3 regions of the Rahnella contaminans genome follow, and region 3 is predicted to be linked to each of the others. Evidence: predicted binding sites of a transcription regulator. Region 3 holds the regulator's gene; each other region holds the start of a gene.
What was found. Region 3 encodes LexA, which represses DNA repair genes until DNA is damaged. Its sites were predicted from a motif close to TNCTGTATGTACATACAGNA; they were not measured.
Positions count from the first base shown of each region.

Region 1: a site for LexA is predicted at 2,038-2,057, ahead of uvrB (excinuclease ABC subunit UvrB). Genes of this name have one in related genera too.
Region 2: a site for LexA is predicted at 1,684-1,703, ahead of GW579_RS16900 (YebG family protein). Genes of this name have one in related genera too.

Region 1 is NZ_JAADJS010000002.1:973,490-978,396, reverse strand. Features, by position in the region: gene uvrB (excinuclease ABC subunit UvrB) at 1-1,924, opposite strand, end outside; gene GW579_RS13680 (ABC transporter ATP-binding protein) at 3,069-3,779, shown strand; gene bioD (dethiobiotin synthase) at 3,789-4,478, opposite strand; gene bioC (malonyl-ACP O-methyltransferase BioC) at 4,605-4,907, opposite strand, start outside.
Region 2 is NZ_JAADJS010000003.1:487,890-492,796, forward strand. Features, by position in the region: gene GW579_RS16895 (methyltransferase) at 162-1,193, shown strand; gene GW579_RS16900 (YebG family protein) at 1,296-1,670, opposite strand; gene GW579_RS16905 (GNAT family N-acetyltransferase) at 1,831-2,307, shown strand; gene GW579_RS16910 (DUF1003 domain-containing protein) at 2,316-2,798, opposite strand; gene GW579_RS16915 (alpha,alpha-trehalase) at 2,946-4,571, opposite strand; gene otsA (alpha,alpha-trehalose-phosphate synthase) at 4,644-4,907, opposite strand, start outside.
Region 3 is NZ_JAADJS010000005.1:32,780-37,686, forward strand. Features, by position in the region: gene plsB (glycerol-3-phosphate 1-O-acyltransferase PlsB) at 1-158, opposite strand, end outside; gene GW579_RS19365 (diacylglycerol kinase) at 286-654, shown strand; gene lexA (transcriptional repressor LexA) at 774-1,382, shown strand; gene GW579_RS19375 (CsbD family protein) at 1,772-1,981, shown strand; gene zur (zinc uptake transcriptional repressor Zur) at 2,177-2,686, opposite strand; gene GW579_RS19385 (ROK family transcriptional regulator) at 2,786-3,982, opposite strand; gene GW579_RS19390 (DUF5107 domain-containing protein) at 4,092-4,907, shown strand, end outside.

The sequences.
Region 1 (4,907 bases), on a different contig from region 3:
CGTGCGCATACATCTTGCTTTCCAGCTCTTTAATGCGCTGTTCCAGCGCTTTAGGCGTAAGCGATTTGTAGGTTTGCGCCGCTTCGGCATCGCGCTTGTCTTTGTTCTTTTTGGTCTTCGGCTGGCCCAGTTGCAGGATATCGGAAATCTTCTTGTTCAGGCCCATCGGCGTAATGCCGTTTTCCAGGTTGTAAGCTTCCTGTTTCGCACGACGACGCTCCGTTTCACCGATAGCTTTGGCCATTGAATTCGTGATTCTATCGCCGTAAAGAATGGCTTTACCGTTGAGGTTACGCGCCGCACGACCAATGGTCTGGATAAGCGAACGTTCAGAACGCAGGAAACCCTCTTTGTCGGCATCAAGGATTGCCACCAGAGAAACTTCCGGCATATCCAGCCCTTCCCTCAGCAAGTTGATGCCCACCAGCACGTCGAATTCACCGAGACGCAAATCGCGAATGATCTCCACGCGCTCGACAGTATCGATATCAGAGTGCAGGTAACGCACCTTCTCGCCGTGTTCTTCCAGATACTCGGTCAAATCCTCGGCCATGCGTTTGGTCAGTGTGGTGACCAGCACACGCTCATTGATGGCAACGCGTTTGCGGATTTCAGACAGCAGATCGTCGACCTGCGTGGTCACCGGGCGCACTTCAATAATCGGATCCAGCAAGCCGGTCGGACGCACCACCTGATCCACCACATCGCCGCCGGATTTATCCAGCTCGTAAGCGCCTGGCGTGGCGGAAACATAAATCGTCTGCGGCGCCAGCGCTTCAAATTCTTCAAAACGCATCGGGCGGTTATCCAGCGCCGATGGCAGGCGGAAACCGTATTCCACCAGCGTTTCTTTACGCGAGCGATCACCTTTATACATCCCGCCGATTTGCGGAATGGTGACGTGGGATTCATCGACTATCAGCAAACCGTCGGCAGGCAGATAGTCAAACAGTGTCGGCGGCGGCTCGCCCGGCCCGCGCCCTGAAAGGTAGCGCGAATAGTTTTCGATACCCGAGCAATAACCCAGCTCATTCATCATTTCGAGATCAAACTGCGTACGCTGGCTGAGACGCTGTTCTTCGAGCAGTTTGTTGTTATCCAGCAACACCTTGCGGCGATCGGCCAGATCGACTTTGATCTCTTCCATCGCCTGCAAAATACGTTCACGCGGGGTGACGTAGTGCGTTTTCGGGTAAATGGTGAAACGCGGAACTTCGTGCTGCACCTGACCGGTCAGCGGATCGAAAAGGGAAAGCCGCTCGACTTCCTGATCGAAAAGCTCGATGCGCAGCGCCAGATCGTCCGATTCCGCCGGGAAGACGTCGATCACTTCGCCACGGACGCGGAAAGTACTGCGCTGGAAAACCTGATCATTGCGGGCATATTGCAGCTCGGCCAGACGGCGCACGATCGCGCGCTGATCGATAATCATCCCTTTGGTCAGGTGGAGCATCATTTTCAGATACAGATCCGGGTCGCCCAGACCGTAGATCGCCGAAACGGATGCCACCACGATGACGTCGCGGCGCTCAAGCAGCGCTTTGGTCGCGGAAAGTCGCATCTGCTCGATGTGTTCGTTCACCGAGGAATCTTTTTCGATAAACGTGTCTGAACTCGGGACATACGCTTCTGGCTGATAATAATCGTAGTAAGAAACAAAATATTCGACGGCGTTCTCCGGGAAGAACTCTTTCATTTCGCCATATAGCTGGGCCGCGAGGGTTTTATTGGGCGCGAGAACCATCGTCGGCCGGTTCAGGTCAGCAATCACGTTCGCGACGGTGAAGGTTTTACCGGAACCGGTAACGCCGAGTAACGTCTGGTGCGCCAGACCGTTCTCCAGCCCTTCTTCCAGACGGCGTATTGCCTCAGGCTGATCGCCTGATGGCTTAAATTCGGAATGCAGTTTGAACTCTTTACTCATGACGGGCTACCTGGCTGAAATGAAAACGCATAAGGCCGTACGAAAGGCGCTCACGGAAAAACAGTATGAAAGACTCCGCGAATTTTGCCAGCCTTGATTTTACCGCCCTATAGTACTGTATATAAAACCAGCCTCCAATCGATAAAAATCACCGGTGATTTAACAGGTTGCTTCATCTGCACTTTTTTAGGTTATTACGAAAAAGAATTCTCACCATCAGGTGACAATTATCCCCAAAATTTTTCATCCGTTAACTTTCTGACCACAGGTTGACGAATTCTGACACAACTATGACGAACGAATTACGGGCATATTGCTTTTAACTAACTCACTGATTATAAACAACATCATCAAAAAGCTGCGAATACGGGCAAAGTGAGCACAACCCGCGCCCCGACTCGTCTGTAGCATCTTTTCTTACTCTCATGCACATGGTTATCCACAGGAATAGTGGATAACTCTCAGCACGCCCCGTGCTGCGGGAGTTGGCAAAAAGTGCACTTCAGACGCCGGAGGGGGGATCAGCATCTTTTTTAGTTATTTTTTCCCTTTTTTCAGACTTTATTTATGCCTATTTTGCCTAGATTTCTGGTCGGATGTTTCTTGCAAAATCCAAAAGTGCATCTCATCAGGATTTTTTTGCTTCTTACTCCCCTTACGTTTGCACCAAAATCAGAGAGAGCGGCACTGGCAAAGTGCAGTTGCCCTTTTCCCGCGTCTGACCGGTTCTGTTAAAACCTGAGCAACACTAATGAATAATCCTAAATCGCCGTGCGCCCCGCTGTTAACACCCCTGTAACTTCTCTTTTCCCCGGCACTTTTACAAACTTGGCCTGAGAGTTGCAGTGTCACTGTAGGAAGCGTTTCCTGTAGCCGGAACCGCTTTTTTCACCTGAAAGTGAAATCTGATGATTACCCTGTTTTTTGCTAAGCAAAGTCATTTTTAGTGCAAGGAAAAAGCGGTTAACCCCATTTATCACTGGTTAATGGCTGTTTATCTGTAATTGATGCTGAGAGGTTGGCTGGTAATCAACGGGATTTAATTCTGTGTTACGGCGTTAACAGCGGAACATAAATGTCAGAAATGTGACAGTGGCGGTCAAAGCGAAGTTCAGCGGAATGCTCCGTGCGGGAGGGAGGTCTGATGTTAAGTGTAAAATCAGTTAATCAGTATTATGGGCAAAAACATATTCTGTGGGATATCAATCTCGAACTGTACCGCGGTCAATGTACGTGTCTGATCGGCCGAAATGGCGTGGGGAAAACCACGCTGGTGAACTGCATTATGGGCCATCTTCCGGTGAAAAGCGGGGCGATCTCCTGGCAGTCGCGCGACGAAGAGCCTCAGAGTTTGTTAAATCTGCCAGTGGAAAGACGTGCGCAAATCGGTATCGGTTATGTGCCACAGGGCCGGCAGATTTTTTCGCAGATGAGTGTCGATGAAAACCTGCAAATTGCCATGATGGCCAGCCGGAATAAGACGCGTCGCGTGCCTGAAGAGGTCTACGACCTGTTTCCGACGCTTAAGGAAATGGGAATGCGTAAAGCGGGAGAGCTCGATGAGAGCCAGCAGCAGCAACTGGCGATCAGCCGCGCGCTGGTTCAGGAGCCCGAACTTCTGATCCTCGACGAACCGACCGAACACACCAGCGCGTCAATGGCGGCGAATATGGGTAACATCATTCACCGCCTGAACCGTGACCTTGGTCTGACGCTGCTTCTGGTCGGGCATAAATTGCCGTTCATCCGCAGCGTCGCTGACCGGTTTTGTCTGGTGGACGGCGGGCGCAACGTAGCGCAAGGCACGCTGGCACAGCTTGACGAGACGTTAATCAAAAATTATCTGACGGTCTGACGTCGCGCTTCATTCACCACAAGAAAGCAGACGTTCGAGATCCAGATATTGCCCCAGATTTACGTCCAGACCGGCGATCAGGAACGGGATCTCGCCCAGCAGTGGCGCAGGCAACATACGCGTGAGCGTCTCCATGTATGCCGGATGATGCTTCCCCGTTTCCTGCACATCATTGGCAATCCAGCCCGCAAGATGCAACCCACTTTGCGCGATGGCCTGCGCCGTCAGCACGGCGTGATTGATGCAGCCCAGCCGCATTCCCACCACCAACACCACCGGCAGTTGCTCGGCAATCACCCAGTCCGCAAACGTGTAATCTGCGGTCAGCGGCGTGTACCAGCCACCCGCCCCTTCCACCACTACCCAGTCAGCCAGCGGTTCGAGATGGCGCAATCCGGCGGATAACACCTGCGGATCAATCGGGCGCTTTTCCAGCTCGCTGACGATATGCGGCGACGTCGGCTCGATAAACGTACAAGGATTCACTTCGTCATAACGCAGTCCGACGGTGCTGTAAGCCTGAAGCGCCAGCGCGTCGCTGTTGCGCGGCCCTTCTGCCGTCATTTCACTGCCTGATGCCACCGGTTTGTATCCGGCGGTTTTGTGTCCGGCGCGCGCTGCCGCCTGCAAAAATGCGGTTGTGGCAACGGTTTTTCCGACTTCTGTGTCGGTGCCGGTAATAAAGTATTTTTGTTTCATGATTTATTTTAATAAAAGCCTGGTGTTGGTTCTGGCTCCCTTCCCGCAATGACATCGGATTTTGCTCCTCCCCCTGCGAAGGGGAGGGAGCAGACCGTGCCTGTTTCAAACCTGGGAGGAGCTTTGTTAACGTGGGATAAGTTCTTCCACCTGCAAAATGCCGTAGACCAGCCGGTAGTTGAGCGGCAAAATGCCGTCGCGGCGGACGTAATGTTTTTCCAGCAATTGCAGACGCTCGCGCCCGCCCAGTCCGCCGAGGCGGCCATTTTTGATGTGCGTCGCGCCAATGCCTTTGAGCGAACGCATCAGCGACATCACGTCCGGGAATTCGGCGACGTGATCGCTGAAGGTCACTTCATGGCGATACGGCGCGCAGGCTTCGGCGATTTTGTCGGGCGTCAGGAACTGATTCACGTGACGACGGCCATC
Region 2 (4,907 bases), on a different contig from region 3:
TATCTTTACGGGTTTATCTTTTCTGAATTTACCCTGACATTGTTGTTTCTCTTTTTCTGTCCTAATGTTTTTCCCGAGAATAATTTCTCTCTATGGACAAATAAAATTGCAGCGTAGTTTTGCAAATTTATTCGCATTTCAATTTTGCGTGGAGAATTATTGTGACTAACACAACTGTTGCTATTTCAGAAAGTGATTCAGCGGCTTTGCATTTATTAGAGCAGGCAATGGGATATACCTTTCAGGCGTCACTGCGCGCCGTGGCGGAGTTATGCGTTGCTGATTGTCTGGTCAAAGGCCCTAAAACGCCCGATGTACTGGGCAAAGAACTGGGCGTCAACCCGCGGCAACTCTACCGTGTAATGCGGATGGTGGCGTCTAAGAATATCTTTAAGGAACATGAAAACGGTGAGTTTTCCCTGACGCCTTCCGCCGAATTCTTACGTTCAGACGTCCCCGGTTCCCTGCGTGCGGCAGTATTAATGCTGACGCATGAAACACTCTGGCTTCCGCTCGGAAATGTTATAGAAAATATTCGCGGCGAATCCGCCTTTAAAAATCGTTACGGTATGAATTTCTACGAGTATTGGGCTCAGGAAAGTGCGCATGACGGTATTAATGATTTTGACCGGGGAATGTCGTCCATGTCTTCGATTGAAAATAACTTCATCGTTCGGAGTTATCATTTCCCTGATAAATCAACCGTCGTGGATATTGCCGGTGGCATGGGCGGATTATTATTAAAAGTGTTGCAACATAATCCGACGCTGCACGGTATTTTATTCGATCAGCCGCAGGTCTTGCCTAAAAACCGTCTCAGCGAGCTGGGCGATGATTCCCGCTGGGAATTGCATCCCGGCAGTTTCTTTGAATCCTGCCCGACGGCGGATTTTTATATGTTGAAATACATCACGATGGACTGGCCGGAAGAACAGGCGCGCAAAATACTACGCACCTGCCGCAATGCCATGCACGCCGGTTCGAAGCTGCTTATCATGGAACCGGTCATTCCGCGCGGAAACGCCTGGCACGGCGGCAAGGAAGTCGATCTGCTTTTGCTGGCAAGTTTTGATGGCGGGCAAACGCGTTCCGAAGATGAAATCAAAGCGTTGCTGGCGGATGCCGATCTCAAACTGAACCGCATTATTGATACAGGTTGCTACGTCTCGATTGTTGAAGCGGAAATTCGCTGATTTCTGGCGGGAGAACGTTGCGCAAATGCAGTGATAAAGGGGCACGCGGGATATTGCCAGTGTGTGCCCCTTCTGTTTCCGTCGCTCTTTATGGCAAAAAAGTCAGGCGGCTTTCACTGCGCGGGCTTTTTTCGGTGCAGGTGCTGCTTTTTCTTCCGTTTCTGCATCCGCTTCGACGTGTTCCACGGCTACAGGCTCTGCGGTTTCTTCAGTGGTCTCGTCAGCAACGACCGCTACGGTTTCCGGTAATTTACTGGTGCGCAGGATATGCTGAACGGCATCTTTTTGCTCAGCGAGGTGCAGCGCGATATTTTCCGCCAGCACTTCGTCAATCTCAAGCCCGCTCTGCGATAACCACTCGGTGAAGGTATCTGCCATATCGAGCATCTTGTCGTAAGCGTCTGCATCTTTTTTATTGGCAAATGTCATTTTCTCTTCACCTTTTCTGACGACAACAAATTTTGTTTCAACAGCCATGACTCGCTCCTTATACTGTAATTATATACAGCATATTAATGATGAGTGCAGGATACAGCATTCAGCCAGCTTTTTACAGCCCGACTGTATGAAATCTCGACCGGCCTGCGCTACATTCGTACGGTGATCATTAAAACAACCGAAACTCGCGGAGAATACAGTGACAGCAACCGACGTATGCCAGTGGACAAAAGGCGCATTCCATATCACCACGGATAAAACCGCGCAGGATATTCCGGCGATCCATCGTTACCTGACCCGCTCAACGTGGGCTGCCGGAATTGACGAGCAAACCGTGCGCGATTCCGTTGAAAACAGTCTCAACTTTGGTCTGTTTGAAGGCGAAAAACAAATCGGTTTCGCCCGCTTTATCACTGATTACGCCACCTTTGCTTACCTGTGCGACGTCTATGTGCTGGAAGACTATCAGGGTAACAACCTCGGCGGCTGGCTGGTCGAATGCTGCCAGTCGCATCCGGTTTCCGCGCGCCTGCGCCGCATGGTGTTGTTCACCACCACCGCGCCCTGGTTGTATGAAAAATTCGGTTACGAACCGGTAAACAGGCCGGATTATGCGTGGGCGATAACCCGGCCTGATATTTATCGAAAGAAAAGTGACTTGAATGAGGACGTGTAGCGTTTTGTTTACCGGCTGGCCAGCTGCGTTGTCAGGGTTTCAATCCGCTCGGCCAGCTCTTTGGTCAGCGAGGTCAACTCTATGTTCTGCTGGACTAAAACCAGTAACTGGGCGGAATTTTCTTCAGCCACAGTCTGACGTTTTGCCATCGCATCATCCAGATCTTCACGGTGCTGAGCATCCGTCAGCGCGTGTGCCTGGTCGCGTTCGGCCTGACGGGTCTGCGCCAGTAAAATCAGCGGTGCCGCGTAAGCTGCCTGCAAACTGAAGGCCAGATTAAGAAGAATAAACGGATAGGGGTCGAATTTGGATAGCCCGGAGATGTTCAGGTAGATCCAGACTGCCACAATCACTGTCTGCGCGATGAGGAACGTCGGCGTGCCAAAGAACCGGGCGAATGCTTCGGCTTTGAGAGCGAACCATTGTTCACCAAACGTGTGACTGTGACCTTTCAGCGGGCGATAAAAACGGAATTTTTTGACGGGCTGCATCGTGTTGACTCTCATGTTTCGGTGAAAACGGCTTACGACGGGGCTTAACTCTATCGCTATTTTGCCGCTTCCCAAAGCAGTGAGAGTCCTGGCAGTATTAACATACCGTCAATGAAACGGTTGTTCCTGCACTGGCGCGTCAGACCTTTACTCGTAATTCTCGCCATACAGCCCGATCAGGCGGCGGACAACGCCGTTGGTCCAGCCGAAACCGTCCTGAAGCGGATATTCGCCGCCGCCCCCTTCGCGCGCGGCGCTGCCGGAAATGTGGTATTTCTCAATCAGCTTGTGATGTTTCTGATAAAACTGATTCACCGTTCGCAGCCAGCTGCGGGCGATTTCGTCGCCCAGCGCGTCATTGCCGTACAGCTTGAAGCCCTGGATCGCCATCCATTGCAGCGGTGCCCAGCCGTTCGGTTTGTCCCATTGTTCGCCGGTTTCAAACTCCGTGGCCAGCAAACCGCCGGAAGTCAGCAGCCGTTCGCGTACCACGGCGGCGACCCTTTCGGCCTGTCCGTGCGTCGCGAGCCCGACAAACAGCGGCACCACGCTGGCGGCAGAAAACAGCGCCAGTTGCTGACGATGCCAGTCGTAATCGCGGAAGCATCCGTCTTCGTCATCCCACAGATAGCGGGTAATGGCGTCGCGGCGGATCTCCGCTTTCTGCCGGAACAGCGCCTGCGTCTCCCGGTTGCCTTTCAGGCCGGAGATATTCGAAATTGCGTTTTCCAGTTTGTAGAGGAACGCGTTCAGGTCGACCGGAATGAATTGTGTGGTGCGGATACTCGCCAGTCTGTCCGGATCGCGCAGCCAGCGTGAGGAATAATCCCAGCCGGACGCCGCACCGGCGCGCAGATCACGGTAAACTTCATTAGCCGGGCGGCTGGAATGTTTCGCCGTCTCCACGTCTTCGCGCCACGATTCATCACGCGGCGTATCCCTGTCGTCCCAGTAGCGGTTCAGCAGCGTGCCGTCTGGCAGGCAAACCACGTGACGGTATGCCTGATTGGGCATCAGTGATTCCGCGCCGTCCATCCAGAATTCGTACTCTTTCAGCAGATGATCCAGATAACGCCGCGCACCGCGCACGCCGTCCTCCTCGAACAGTTCGACCATCAGGGCAAATACCGGCGGCTGTGAGCGGCTGAGATAATACGTCCTGTTGCCGTTGGGAATATGCCCGTACATCTCAATCATCCAGGCAAAGTTGTCTGCCATGGTGCGCAGCAGATCATTGCGGCCGCTTTCTGCCAGCCCAAGCATGGTGAAGTAAGAATCCCAGTAATAGGTTTCGCTGAAACGCCCGCCCGGCACGATATACGCCTGCGGCAGCGGCAACAGCGATGACCACGGCACATGGTCTTCCGGCTGGCGCGTCAGCACCGGCCAGAGTTTATCGATGTGCTCTTTCAGGGAGTCACCCGGATCGCTGACGTATTCATCGCCGTGATGTGCCGGTAGCGAAAAATGCGCATCAACAAAGCGTTGCAGATTAAAACCGGGATGATTTTTTATCCGGCGGTAGCGCAGCAGAATGTCCAGCGGATCCATTTTCGGCGGGCAGTCCGGGAAGGTTTTGCTGTCTTCAAACAGGTGCGAAGACTGCACGGCGGTAAACAGTTCCATGTAGCGATCCGCCGGGGTCAAAGCATCAGATGGCGGCAGGCCTTCGATCATTTCCGGTTCCGGTTCGGCATCCATCATCCGGTCCAGGATCAGCTCAATCGGTTCCAGGTCAGGGAATTCGTTGGTCTGTAATTTAGCGTTTTGCATATGCGACAAGCCTCTGCATTGCGTTAAAAATGACACAGCCCTTATTCAGGGCTGTGTTTAGAGAAGTTTTTCTCAGGCGACGGCGTTGTGCGCAACGTCATGGGGGGAAATGGCCAGCAAATCCTGCAAATAGCTTTCACCCCAGTGCGTAATATCGTTTTTACGCAGTACTTCCATCATGTCGTTGTAGCGTTCACGGCGCTCTTCCAGCGGCATTGTCAGTGCCTTATCGAGCGCGGCGGCCACGTCATCACGGTCATACGGGTTGACAATCAGTGCCGCCGTCAGTTCATTCGCCGCACCGGCAAACTGCGACAACACCAGCACGCCCGGGTC
Region 3 (4,907 bases):
AAGTCTGCTTTGGAGTTATAAGGCAATACGTACAAAATCGGGCGCGTCGGGTCTAAATGCAACTCGGTAACCGGATCTGAAGGTATGACCTTGCTCTTTACCAGCAATGAGAGTGGTAAATTCAATAATGTGTAATAAAGTCTACGCCAACCTGACATAAAAACGTGAAGCCTCTTGTTAGCAATTTCGCCGCAAGGATACCAGAAAGCTCAGATGAGATCTGTGGTGATGCGATACCATATAACAGCTAAAATGCTGCAAACACTCTAAGGATCAGTACCCGAAATGGCGAACCAAGTCACCGGATTTACCCGAATTTATAAAGCAGCCGGATATTCCTGGAAAGGATTGAAAGCCGCATGGCAAAATGAAGCGGCTTTTCGCCAGGAAGCCAGCGTCGCTATCCCGCTAATTTTGTTATCTTTCTGGCTGGATGTCAGCAGTATAGAACGTATCCTGCTGATTGGCTCCGTCGTGCTGGTGTGTGTGACTGAACTGCTTAACAGCGCCATTGAATCCGCGATTGACCGCATCGGGCCTGAGTTTCACGTCCTGTCTGGACGTGCGAAAGATATTGGCTCCGCCGCCGTACTTCTGACCATCATATTGGCGATTTTTGTCTGGGTCAGCATCTTTTGGCCGCGATGGTTCTGATCTGGAACCTGTATTCCAGGAATTATCGTTATGCCCTGTTTTTATTCAATCTTAGGTTTTCATTGCCCGTTTAGCTGTATATACTCACAGCAAGACTGTATAAACAACCAGGGGGCGGAATGAAAGCTTTAACGACCAGACAACAAGAGGTCTACGACCTTATTCGCGATCATATCTCCACCACCGGTATGCCACCGACCCGCGCAGAGATTGCATCCCGTCTGGGGTTCCGTTCCCCGAACGCGGCGGAAGAACACCTGAAAGCGCTGGCGCGTAAAGGCGTTATCGAGATCGTTTCCGGTGCTTCGCGCGGTATTCGTCTGCTGATGGAAGAAGAAGAAGGTTTACCGCTGATTGGCCGCGTTGCCGCCGGTGAACCGCTGCTGGCTCAGCAGCACATCGAAGGACATTACCAGGTCGATCCGGCCATGTTTAAACCGAGTGCGGATTTCCTGCTGCGCGTCAGCGGGATGTCGATGCGTGATATCGGTATTCTGGATGGTGACCTGCTGGCAGTACACAAAACGCAGGACGTCCGTAACGGGCAGGTTGTCGTTGCGCGTATTGATGATGAAGTCACGGTCAAACGCCTGAAGAAACAGGGCAGTGTTGTTCAGCTGTTGCCTGAAAACAGCGAATTCCAGCCGATTGTGGTTGATTTGCGTGAACAGAATTTCAGCATTGAAGGTCTGGCGGTTGGCGTTATCCGCAACGGCGACTGGATCTAATCTGCGCTTAAGTTCTACGTTGCAGGTGCATTGGCCGCCTCTGACGCGCCTGTAAATATCAGTATCTCATCGCCCCGTTTTGGGGCGATATTGTTTGAAGCTGCTAATAAACTTTCCCGATAAAATCCTTTTTCTCACGTGTTATCCGCTGTGTTACCTGTTTAGAGCAAATACCGGATTTGCACTCTCTGTGCTCTGAATTACCGGCCTTTTTCAGTCAGACAGATTCCAATTCCACGTTATATCCTGCTTTGGATTAATCCTAATAGTGGTTTTTATCCCTGTTTTGGGAAGACGAATCCGCATTCTCTACTAAGCTTTGAAGTGTTAAGGACGGGCTGCCAGCAAACGTGCAGCTCCACAACCCAAGGTAACAGGAGATATTTATCATGAATAAGGACCAAGCCGACGGTAACTGGAAGCAGTTCAAAGGGAAAGTGAAAGAACAGTGGGGTAAGCTGACTGATGACGACCTGACAGTCGTTGAAGGTAAACGTGATCAGCTGGTAGGTAAGATTCAGGAGCGATATGGCTATCAGAAGGATCAGGCCGAGAAAGAGCTCAAGGATTGGGAATCGAAAAACAAATATCACTGGTAACACGCGACTCCCCCTCGCGTATCAGTGACGTATCCTGAGTTATTGCTGCTCCTACCCGGAACACTTTCAGGATACGGGTACAAGGATGTACCCAACCTTCAACATCTTCCTTCTACACCTTAAATTATCCGTTCAGCTGCGTTAAAACCCTTCCGCTTTACGCCTTTTGAAATTCCATCAAAAACACCTGATTTCTCAGCGTTTTTTTACCACAATACTGTGGTCGTGTTCGCAATGATCGTGGCTGTCGCAGGTTTCAACAACTTTGCATTCGGCACATAAGCCATGTGCTTCAACGACCGAATGACGCAACTCAAAACCAGATTCAAGCGCCAGTTTCGCCAGACGTTCTTCAATGCCGTCTGTGGTTTTTTCCGTGACCAGCCCGCAGCGGTCACAGATAAACAGCGCTGAAGTGTGGCTCGGCTCTTCGAAATGATGGCAAAGCACATAGCTGTTAGCCGATTCAACCCGATGAATAAACCCTTGTTCCAGCAGAAAATCCAGCGCCCGGTAAACCGTTGGCGGTTTGGCCTGTGGTTCGCTGACGCGCAGCAGATCCAGCAAGTCATAGGCGCTGATCGCACCGGGTTGTTGCGCCATCAGTCGCAAAACTTCCAGCCGCTGCGGTGTAAGACGAACATTGCGCTGCTGGCAAAGTTCTTCAGCTTGTGAAAGTAATTTTTCCGGATTATTCAGGGTCATAGCAACATTCTCTGAGCGCAGATTGGGATAAATAGGCCACATCATGCAGCCATTCTTAATTTTATCATGCTTCAGCCAGATCGACGAATTATGCGCCGCTCAGCCCGCCATACCTTCCAGCGCTTTTTCCACATACAGGTAACCAATACCCATAATTTGCTGCTCGCGGCTTAGCGTGCCGGGCGCAATGTGTGTCGCCTGCGTTTTGACATGATCGGTTCTGTCAAACGGGTTCAGCCCGCTCTGTGCGCGGACGGCGTTCAGCCAGACGTCGCCGAATCCGCAACTGCGACCGTACAGATAAATACGGTTAATGTTCAAAATATTGAGGAAATTATACAGGCTCAGTCCCAGCGCCCGCGCACCCTCCATCACCTGCGCGCAAAGTGCCGCGTCGCCCTGATGAAACCGGTCAATCAGCTCCTGCGTGCCCGGTGTGCGTGGTGGCTGCAAAGGATTCTCTGCCACGATAAGCTGCCGGGCTTTTTTCTTCAGCGCCGACAGCGAAGCCAGCGTTTCCAGGCAACCGTAGCGACCACAGGCGCAGCGGCTGCCCTGCGGATCGACAATCGTGTGCCCGAGTTGCCCGCTGCCAAAAAGGCTGCCGCGATAAATCTGCTGATTGATCACGAAAGAAGATCCGATGCCGTAATCGACGTTGATCACGCAAAAATCATGCTGGTCGTTCGCGTGCTGCCACTTCTCGGCCAGCGCCAGCATGATGCAGTCGTTATCCATCAGGATTTCGGTTTGCAACTTCTCTTCGAGCAAATATTTAATCTCGATTTCGCCGGTCCACGGTGCCTGCGGCATGCGCTGAGACACGCCAGTAGTCGGATTCACCTGCCCGTGGATCGCCAGTGCCAGCCGGATTTTAAGGCCGGGGAATTTCTTCCGATACTGATGAAAACAGGCTTCGATCTGCGCCAGCATCGCTTCCGGCGTTTTGACCGCAATATCCGTCAGCTGGTAGCCGCTCAGCGGCAAAATCAGCCGGTTCACCAGAATGCTCTCGATGCGATAAGGCGTGATGTTCATGCACAAGATCGTGCTGTCATCCGTGGCGACCTGATAACTTCCTCCGCCAAGCCCGCGGGAATGCAAATTCACCGGATTATGGGTGATCAGTCCGTCGTTTTGCAGATCATCAAGGATCTTGCTGATAGCCGGGATCGACAGATGTGAAAGCCGCGACAGCGTTGATTTACTGGTATTTTTCTCCCGGTAAAGCAACGTCATCAGCACCTGCTTATTAAACTGACGTACCCGCAGATTGTTCAATCCTTCCATCGGCATTTACTAAACCCCGTTTACTGAATTGCGTGACCGTAGCGGATCCGCGTCTTTTGTACGTTGCGTAGACTCTCGAAATTGATATTTCGGTATGACGTATTGAGGACAAATCATGAGCGGAACAGTAAAAGTCTGGCAGGAAGCGGTGGATTTACCGACCTGGTTAACAGGGAAACAGGACACGCACCCGATGTTTCTGGCGCACCGGGTGTATCAGGGCTCGTCCGGCGCGGTCTATCCGTACGGCGTGACCGATACGCTGACCGGTGAGAAAGTCATGAAAACCTATCAGGCGCTGTATCTGGAAAATGATTATATCAAAATCATGTTGTTACCCGAGCTTGGCGGGCGTGTACATCGCGCCTGGGACAAAGTAAAACAGCGTGATTTTGTCTATTACAACGAAGTCGTGAAACCGGCACTGGTCGGCTTGCTCGGGCCGTGGATTTCCGGCGGCATTGAATTTAACTGGCCGCAACATCACCGCCCGACCACTTTTATGCCTATAGACTTCACGATTGCCGAGCAGGAAAACGGCGCGAAAACGGTCTGGATGGGCGAGGTTGAGCCGATGCGCGGTTTGCAGGTGATGACCGGTTTCACGGTGTATCCGGACAAAGCGTTGCTGGAAATCAGCGCGAAAATTTACAACGGCAATCCAACGCCGCGCCATTTCCTGTGGTGGGCGAACCCCGCGGTCACCGGCGGCGACGGTCATCAGAGCGTATTCCCGCCGGACGTCACCGCGGTTTTCGATCACGGCAAACGCGACGTCTCGTCATTCCCGATAGCCACCGGCACTTACTATAAAGTGGATTACTCGGCAGGCACCGATATCTCGCGCTACAAAAACATCCCGGTGCCGACTTCATACATGGCGGATAAATCTGACTACGACTTTGTCGGCGCGTATGACCACGATCAGCAG